DNA from 4 places in the Pseudarthrobacter sp. 1G09 genome. Region 1 is predicted to be linked to each of the others. Evidence: predicted binding sites of a transcription regulator. Region 1 holds the regulator's gene; each other region holds the start of a gene.
The links. The regulator HrcA, encoded in region 1, represses chaperone genes, less so after heat shock. The targets are predictions, from matches to a motif close to TTNGCACTCGNNNNNNNCGAGTGCNAA.
Positions count from the first base shown of each region.

Region 1 (2,196 bases):
GACTGCAGTGTCCACCTCAAGTTTTTTGTTGACGCCAAAGACGGCGTCGCGCAGTTCGATGCGCACGCTGATGAGTGCATCCTGGCCGCGGCGGACCCGTGAGGCGGGTCCGGACGATCCGCCGGCGCCGAAGAACGTGTCGAAGATGTCCTGGAAGGCAAAGCCCTGGCCGGCGTAGCTTCCGCCGCCAAATCCGTTGTCGGTGCCGTTCTCGTTGCCTGTGGTGTCATAGACCCGGCGTTTCTGCGGGTCGGAGAGGACTTCGTAGGCGTGGGTCACCGCCTTGAAGCGGTCCTGCGCATCTTCGCCCGGGTTGACGTCGGGGTGGAGTGTGCGGGCCAGCTTGCGGTAGGCCTTTTTGATTTCTTCTCCGGTGGCTTCCGGTGAGACTCCAAGGACGTCATAGTGGCTGCTCAAAGTTCGTATCTCTTCCTTGTTGTACTGCCTGCGGTTGGGCTGCCGTGCGGGCCCGGCGGCTGTGGTGCCGGGGCGGGCCGGTCAGGGACCCAGGATGCGGGAAAGGTAACGGGCAACTGCCCTGACGGCCGCCATGGTATTGGGATAGTCCATCCGGGTGGGACCCAGGATGCCGATCTTGGCCACGCTGTCCGGGCCGTAGCCGGTGGCCACGACGGACGCCTCGGCCAGGCCGTCATAGGGGTTTTCGCGGCCGATGCTGACGGCCACGCCACGGTGGTCCTGCGCCATGTCGCTCAGCAGCCGCAGCATCACCACCTGCTCTTCCAAAGCTTCCAGCACGGGGCCGATGCTCAGCGGAAAGTCGACATTGGACCGGGCCAGGTTGGCCGTTCCGGCCATGACCATACGGTCCTCGCGGCTGCTGTGCGCAAGGATCTCCAGGGCATGGGCCAGCGACTGCGCCGCCTGCCGCTCCCCCGGACTGACAGAGGAGACGACGGCGGGAAGGGCCTGGGCCAGCCGGGCCAGCGGTGTTCCGGCCAGGGTTCCCAGGAACCGGGTACGCAGCGCGGACAGCGCTTCGTCCGCGAGGTCCTGCCCGACGTCAATGACACGCTGCTCCACATTGCCGCTGTTCGCGATCAGGACCACCAGGACCTTGCGCGGGGCCAGCAGGACGAACTCGATGTGCCGGATCAGTGCCCGGCTGAGGTGGGGGTACTGGACCACCGCCACCTGGTTGGTCAGCTGGGACAACAGCCGCACGGTGCGGTCGAGGACGTCGTCGAGGTCGTCGGATCCCTCCAGGAGGGACTGGATGGCGCGCCGTTCGGCTTGCGAGAGCGGCTTCACGGCCGAAATCTGGTCCACGAACAGCCGGTAACCCTTGTCCGTGGGAATCCGGCCGGCGCTGGTATGCGGCGCCGTGATGAGGCCCTCGTCCTCAAGCGCCGCCATGTCGTTCCGGATCGTGGCGCTGGAAACCCCCAGGTGATGCCGTTCCACCAGGGCCTTGGAGCCTACCGGCTCGCGGGAGTGGACGTAGTCCTCCACGATGGCCCGCAGTACTTCAAGCTTGCGCGGCTCACTCACACTCCACCTCCATCCAGTCGGGGTGGATAAGCCACCCGTTCCTTCCTGCCAGTCTGCACGCACTCGAACATGCACTCGAACTGTTAGCACTCGACATGCCCAAGTGCTAACAGTCTATTATGCCTTGGCCCGTTGTTAGCATTGGTACCGCTCCGGGCGAAATTCCGGGACAGCACCTACGGCGAGGCGGAGTGACCATGGATTACCGGAACTGGGGCCCGCGGGACATGTCCGCTCCCGCGCGCACGCAACTGCCTGAAGTGCCCGTGGAACGGGGCATGGTGCTCGAAGACGTACAGTCCGGGTGGGTGGGGGCCGTCACCCGGGTGGAAAAGTCCGGCGGCATGCATGTGGTGGCCCTTGAGGACCGGCGCGGAAAGTCGCGGACCTTCCGGCTGGGATTCGGGTTCCTCCTTGAGGGCCGTGCCATCAGGCTGATGCCACCGGCGCCCCGGCCCGCACCGGGCGGTCCGGCCGCCGGGCGCACCGCCTCGGGCTCCGTACGCGTCGCAGGCCAGCGCGCACAGGTGGCCAAGGCGAGCCGCATCTGGGTGGAAGGCAAGCACGACGCCGAACTCGTCGAGAAGGTATGGGGAGACGACCTCCGGGTGGAGGGCATCGTCGTCGAACCCCTGCATGGCATCGACGACCTCGCCGGGGCCGTGAAGGAATTCAGGCCAGGGC
Region 1 covers NZ_CP188306.1:2,354,939-2,357,134, forward strand. Annotated here, with positions in the region: gene dnaJ (molecular chaperone DnaJ) at 1-417, opposite strand, end outside; gene hrcA (heat-inducible transcriptional repressor HrcA) at 499-1,512, opposite strand; gene ACP3TD_RS10855 (DUF3097 domain-containing protein) at 1,710-2,196, shown strand, end outside.

Region 2 (2,196 bases), 1.3 Mb from region 1:
ACTTCCGGACCACGGCGGCGGACGTTGCGCAGGGACCCGTCCTGGCCAAGCTCGCCAAAGACGGGGGCGCCAAGACCATCGCCATCCTCCACCAGGAGGGTGCCTACGGCAAGGAAGTTGCTGCCGCAGTCGCCGACGCCGCCGCAGGGGCCGGGCTGCAGGTCCTGGACAACGCCGGGTTCGCCGGCGGCGAGGCCGGGGATGCCGCCCGGAAAGCCGGGGCCGCGAAGCCGGATGCCGTCGTCGTGGTTGCCCGCGAAGGGTCGCAGGGTGCACTGGCTGAGCTCAACAACGCGGGGGTCTCCGGGGCCAGCCTGCTGCTGAGCGATGGAGCATTCGCGCGCTACGGATCGAAGCTTGGTACCAAGGCGCTGGACGGCGCCAGGGCCGTTGTGTCCGGTCAGCTTCCCAGCGCCGCCTTCCAGGCCCGCCTGTTGGGTGTGGACGAGGGACTGAAGGATGTCTCGTATGCCGCGGAAACGTTCGATGCGGTGACTCTTGCCGCCCTGGCGGCGGCGCGTGCACAGGATGACGCCGGCCCCTCCATTGCTGCCAACCTTCTGGCCGTCTCCGGCGGGACCGCCACGGAATCCCAAGCCACGGCAGCGGCGGCCTGCACCACCTACAAGGACTGCCTGCCCGGCCTCGCCTCAGGGGGCGGCATCAATTACGACGGCGAGTCAGGTCCCATCGCGTTCGACACCAACGGGGACATCACCTCCGCCACCTTCACGGTGTTCACCTATGGCAGCGACAACATTCCGACGGCCACCGGACACGAAACCGCCGGCCGCAGGGGCAGCTGATCGCCCTCGGCGAATACGGGCCCTAAACGCGTACCCGGGGGTCTCTCTCGCTTGCACTCTCACCGGGGGAGTGCTAATTATTGAGTTAGCACTCTGACGTACCGACTGCTAAAGGCAACGCCCGGTTCAGCCGGCGGCGCCCGGCAGCGGCCGAGGAGCGAAGAAACACCTTACTGGAGTGAGGTTCCCACGCGGAGGCATACAGAGGCCGCCGTTCAGGAACCGTCCGTCGCGGGCACTGCAGCTGAGGTTCATTCTTAACGACTGTCCCGAAAGGACTATTGCCGTTATGGCCAAGATCATTGCATTTGATGAAGAGGCACGCCGCGGCCTTGAGCGGGGTCTGAACATCCTCGCCGACGCCGTTAAGGTCACCCTCGGCCCGCGTGGACGCAACGTCGTCCTCGAAAAGAAGTGGGGCGCCCCCACGATCACCAACGATGGTGTTTCCATCGCCAAGGAGATCGAGCTGGACGATCCCTACGAGAAGATCGGCGCCGAGCTGGTCAAGGAAGTTGCCAAGAAGACTGACGACGTCGCAGGCGACGGCACCACCACGGCTACCGTGCTGGCCCAGGCCCTCGTCAAGGAAGGCCTGCGCAACGTTGCAGCCGGCGCCGACCCGCTGTCACTCAAGCGCGGCATCGAAAAGGCCGTTGACGCCGTCACCGCCGAACTGCTGAACTCCGCCAAGGAAATCGAAACCAAGGAAGAGATCGCCGCCACGGCCTCCATCTCTGCCGGTGACGATGAAATTGGTGCCCTCATTGCCGAAGCCCTGGACAAGGTCGGCAAGGAAGGCGTCATCACCGTCGAGGAATCCAACACCTTCGGCCTGGAGCTGGAACTCACCGAAGGCATGCGCTTCGACAAGGGTTACATCTCCGCCTACTTCGTCACCGACGCAGAGCGCCAGGAAACGGTCCTCGAGGATCCGTACATCCTGATCGTCAACTCCAAGATCTCCAACGTCAAGGAACTGGTTGCTGTCCTGGAAAAGGTCATGCAGTCCAACAAGCCGCTGCTGATCATCGCTGAGGACATCGAGGGCGAGGCCCTGGCCACGCTGATCGTCAACAAGATCCGCGGGACCTTCAAGTCCGTTGCCGTCAAGGCTCCCGGCTTCGGTGACCGCCGCAAGGCCCAGCTCGCCGACATCGCTGTCCTCACCGGCGGCCAGGTCATCTCCGAGGAAGTCGGCCTGAAGCTGGAGACTGCCGGCCTGGAACTCCTGGGCCAGGCACGCAAGGTTGTCGTCACCAAGGACGAGACCACCATCGTCGAGGGTGCCGGCGACGCCGACCAGATCGCCGGCCGCGTTTCCCAGATCCGCGCCGAGATCGAGAACTCCGACTCCGACTACGACCGCGAGAAGCTGCAGGAGCGCCTG
Region 2 covers NZ_CP188306.1:1,093,973-1,096,168, forward strand. Annotated here, with positions in the region: gene ACP3TD_RS05110 (ABC transporter substrate-binding protein) at 1-806, shown strand, start outside; gene groL (chaperonin GroEL) at 1,096-2,196, shown strand, end outside.
Region 2: the regulator HrcA is predicted to act here: its motif matches at 892-918, upstream of groL (chaperonin GroEL).

Region 3 (2,196 bases), 730 kb from region 1:
TTCGGTGAGGACCAGCTCGGTCTGCGTGGTGGAGGATTCCTCGATGGTGATCACACCATCCTTGCCCACCTTGCCGAATGCCTCGGCGAGCAGTTCGCCCACCTCGTCGCTCTGGGCGGAGATGGATGCCACGTTGGCAACCTGGGTGCCTTCGACCGGACGGGCGTTCTCGAGCAGGCGGGCAGCTACGGCCTCAACCGAAACTTCGATGCCGCGCTTGATCTGGCCGGGAGCGGCGCCGGCGGCCACGTTGCGGAGGCCTTCCTTGACCAGTGCCTGGGCCAGGACCGTTGCGGTGGTGGTGCCGTCACCGGCAACATCGTTGGTCTTGGTGGCAACTTCCTTGGCGAGCTGTGCGCCAAGGTTTTCGTAGGGGTCGTCCAGTTCGATTTCGCGGGCGATGGTGACGCCGTCGTTCGTGATGGTGGGCGCGCCCCACTTCTTGTCCAGGACGACGTTGCGGCCGCGGGGGCCGAGCGTCACCTTGACAGTGTTGGCGAGCTTGTCGATGCCGGCTTCAAGCGACCGGCGTGCAGCGTCGTTAAACGCAAGCTGCTTTGCCATGGTTGTGTCCTTTCAAGACAGAAACCCCGCGCAGCTGACCTGCATCAAGGCATGGCCAGCGGCGCGGGGATCCGGAAGATTTACTTTACGACGATCGCCAGGACGTCGCGGGCGGACAGCACGAGGTACTCGGTGCCACCGGTCTTGACTTCGGTTCCGCCGTACTTGGAGTAGATGACTACGTCGCCGACAGCTACGTCGACCGGGACGCGGTTGCCGTCTTCGAAGCGGCCGGGGCCAACAGCGACAACTTCGCCTTCCTGCGGCTTCTCCTGCGCGGAGTCCGGGATAACCAGGCCGGAAGCCGTGGTCTGCTCGGCTTCGAGCGGGCGGACAACAATACGATCCTCAAGAGGCTTAATAGAGACCGACACTCGGACCTCTCCTTTTCGTCAGCAAATTCGTGGACTTGAAAGCCGTTTGCCGTGGCTGGCAACCGTCGTCGCGGTGCCGGCAGCAGCCAGGCTGGCAGCTCTTCATGTGTTAGCACCCTCCTAGGGAGAGTGCTAATGAAGACTCTAGGCGGGGGTTAGCACTCGGTCAAGGCGAGTGCCAGCCATTTCGTCATCGGAGAACACTTCGCCTGTAGATTGAACCGGTGCGAGCTGCCTTTTTCCTGATCCTTGCCACCCTCTTCTGGGCCGGAAACTTCGTGGTGGGCCAGGCCGCCGTCCAATCCATGGCCCCGCTGCAGCTGACGTTCTGGCGCTGGACGCTGGCCGCACTGCCGCTGCTGTTCCTCGCGCACGTGGTGGACCGCCCCGACTGGCGGGCAGTCCTCCGCCACTGGCCTGCGCTCCTGCTGCTCAGCGCACTGGGCATGACCGCCTACACCCTGCTGCTCTACAGCGCCCTCCAGCACACCTCGGCCCTGAACGCATCCCTGGTGACGGCGGCGAACCCGGTACTGATCATGGTGCTTGCCGCGGTGCTGCTGAAGGACAGGCCGCGGCCATGGGGCTGGATCGGCCTGGCACTTGGTTTGGCGGGTGTCCTGCTGGTCCTCACCGGCGGGCAGCTGCAGCGGCTCCTGACCTTCTCGCTGGGCGCCGGCGAACTGCTGATCCTGGCGGCCATCACCGTCTGGGCGCTCTATACGGTCCTTGCCCGGCGCGTTGCGGTCCCCGCCGTTACCTCCACGGCCCTGCAGGCGGCCATAGCAGCCGTTGCCCTCGCTCCCGTGGCCGCCGTGACCGGTGCAGGATTCCCGTCCACCCAGTCCGGGGCCTGGTCCCTGGCATTCATCGCCGTCTTTCCCTCGCTGGGCTCCTACCTGCTGTGGAACCTGGCCCTGAAGCACACCAGCGCGGCCAATGCCGGAAACTACCTCAACCTCATCGCGGTCTTCACTGCGATCATCACCGTATTGCTGGGCCAGCCCATCACAGCGGCCCAGATTGCAGGCGGGGTCCTGGTCATTTCGGGGGTCCTGCTGACAGGTGCGGGCCAGCGCCCTCAGCGGCCGAGGTCGTCGAAATCGACGTCCTCCCCGCCGTCGGAGGCGTTGCCCCGGTTACGGGCCCGGTAGAGGACCACGGAGGACGCGAGGACCACCAGCAGCGAGGCCACCAGGAGGGCGATTCCTCCCGCCCGCGCACCGGCATACAGGCCGCGGATGTCCTGCGCTTCCTG
Region 3 covers NZ_CP188306.1:3,081,219-3,083,414, forward strand. Annotated here, with positions in the region: gene groL (chaperonin GroEL) at 1-564, opposite strand, end outside; gene groES (co-chaperone GroES) at 645-938, opposite strand; gene ACP3TD_RS14115 (DMT family transporter) at 1,163-2,092, shown strand; gene ACP3TD_RS14120 (hypothetical protein) at 2,020-2,196, opposite strand, start outside.
Region 3: the regulator HrcA is predicted to act here: its motif matches at 1,094-1,120, upstream of groES (co-chaperone GroES).

Region 4 (2,196 bases), 700 kb from region 1:
CATAGCCTTGGTGGCGGGAAGGAACCGGGTACCCAGCCCCGCAGCGGGGATGACGGCTTTGCGAACTCTCGGGTTACTGGTAGTCACCGCACTAATCTAGCGTCAGCGGCAAGCATTAAGTAATCAGCGGTCCTGCCCCGGCGCAGACCTGCACATGAACCCGCCGCCCGCGGCGATGGAGGGAAAACCCATGACTGAACACCAGACCGGCGCCAAGGACGGCATCCGGGCCGCCCACCGTGCCCGCCGCGCGGAACTGTCTCCGGCGGCCCTGGAGGAGGCCGGCAACGCCCTGGCGGAACATGGCACAGCCTGGGCCGGCTCCCTTGCGGACGGCGCGGCCGCAACCTTCTGCGTCTACCTTGGCGTCGGCGTCGAACCCCCCACACTGCCGCTGATCCAGGCCCTCCACGCACGCGGACACCGCGTCCTGCTGCCGGTGTGCGAACCCGCGCGCGAACTGAGCTGGGTGTTCTGGTCTCCCGGCATCCCGTTTGCGCGCAGCCGCTACGCGCCCGTCATGGAACCTGACGGGCCGCGACACGGGCCGGATGTGGCCGGCGGGGCGTCCGGGCTGTTCATTCCGGCCACGGCCGTTGATCATGCCGGTAACCGGATCGGCCAGGGCGGAGGCTACTACGACAAATTCCTGGGCCATTTGGACACTGCCGGGAAGCATATTCCGCTTGCCGCTGTTATCTACGACGAAGAACTCCTGCCTGCCGGGCGGATCCCCGCCGAGGAGTTCGACCGTCCCGTTCCGGCCGTCCTGACTCCGGGCGGACTGCGGGTCCTGGCAGGCGCTCCCTGACCCCGGACGCCGGTGGACGGGGATGATAGAATTAGCACTCAGGCCCTGCGACTGCTAACGGACCACCAGTGGAACGGGTGGCAGCACGGGACCTCTCGTTTGCCCAAGAGGAGGAGCACCAGTGCCAACATATGCTTACGCCTGCAAGGATTGCGGCCATGCTTTTGACATCGTCCAGTCATTCTCGGACAGTTCGCTGACGTCCTGCCCGGAATGCGAAGGCACGCTGCGCAAGAAGTTCAACAGCGTGGGCGTCGTCTTCAAGGGATCGGGCTTCTACCGCACCGACTCCCGCGACTCCAAGGGCAGCACCGTGTCCCCATCACCCGCGGCCCCGGCAGCCCCTGCTCCGGCACCCGCACCGGCGGCTGCCGCCAGCTGACACCGGCCACACCACACTCGGGCTGACCGCGGCCCGGGACCTGAAGACAGCACCATGTTGTCCACATAGGATCGGGGCCGCTGTCGCCTGCCATGCCTGCCCGCCTAGCGTGAAGGCATGCCTGCACATCCCCTCCGTGCCCACCGCAGACCGTCCGTCTTCCAAGCCAAAAAGGGAGTTGCCTCGTCCCGGCGCGGCAGCCCGCTGACCCGCGTGGGCGGGTTGCTCAACCGCAACCGGCGCCTGGCTGTTGCCCTGCTGCTCTGCGCAGCGGCGTCCATGACTGTCCATCAGCTGACCCCTGCGCCGGCCGACACTGCCACAGCCCTGTCCGCAGCGAGGGACTTGCCCGCCGGAACGGCTGTCACGGCCTCGGACCTTGTTCCGGTGCTGGTACCGCCCGGCCTGGTGTCCGAAGGCGTGCTGAGCGAGCAGTCGGAGGCGGCAGGCAAACAGTTGGCAACGCCGCTGCGAAAAGGGCAGCTGGTTACCGATGTCCAGCTCCTGGGTCCCGGGCTTCTCACCGGTACTCCCCCGGGATCGGCTGCCGTTCCGTTGCGGATGGCCGATGCCTCGTCCATCCAATTGGTTTCGCCCGGGCAACTGGTGAACGTCGTCCTGACATCCGGAAACGGGTTCGATCAGCAGGGGCCATCGGAAGTCCTGGCCGCCGGAGTCCCCGTCCTCTGGACCGCAGCCAAAGGTGGCCAGGGCGGACAATGGCTGGGCACCGCCGAAACCGACGGGCTGATCGTGGTGGCAGCCACAGCTGAACAGTCAGCGCGGCTGGCAGGGGCGTCCACGCAGGGCAAATTGTTCTTCGTCCTGGTGGGACCGCCGTCGTGACCGGCCCTGCCGTGCCCGGCAGGGCCTGCCATCACGTTGGCAGGGCTATGGGCCGTCAGCCCCAGTGCGGGGGCTTCTGCTCCTTCAACCACGCGTCGTGGTCGTCGTCGCGATCGCCCCAGGCCCGCGGGTCATCTTCCGCGGCGGTCTTGGGCAG
Region 4 covers NZ_CP188306.1:3,050,823-3,053,018, forward strand. Annotated here, with positions in the region: gene galU (UTP--glucose-1-phosphate uridylyltransferase GalU) at 1-87, opposite strand, end outside; gene ACP3TD_RS13995 (5-formyltetrahydrofolate cyclo-ligase) at 191-811, shown strand; gene ACP3TD_RS14000 (FmdB family zinc ribbon protein) at 933-1,193, shown strand; gene cpaB (Flp pilus assembly protein CpaB) at 1,311-2,039, shown strand; gene ACP3TD_RS14010 (AAA family ATPase) at 2,095-2,196, opposite strand, start outside.
Region 4: the regulator HrcA is predicted to act here: its motif matches at 843-869, upstream of ACP3TD_RS14000 (FmdB family zinc ribbon protein).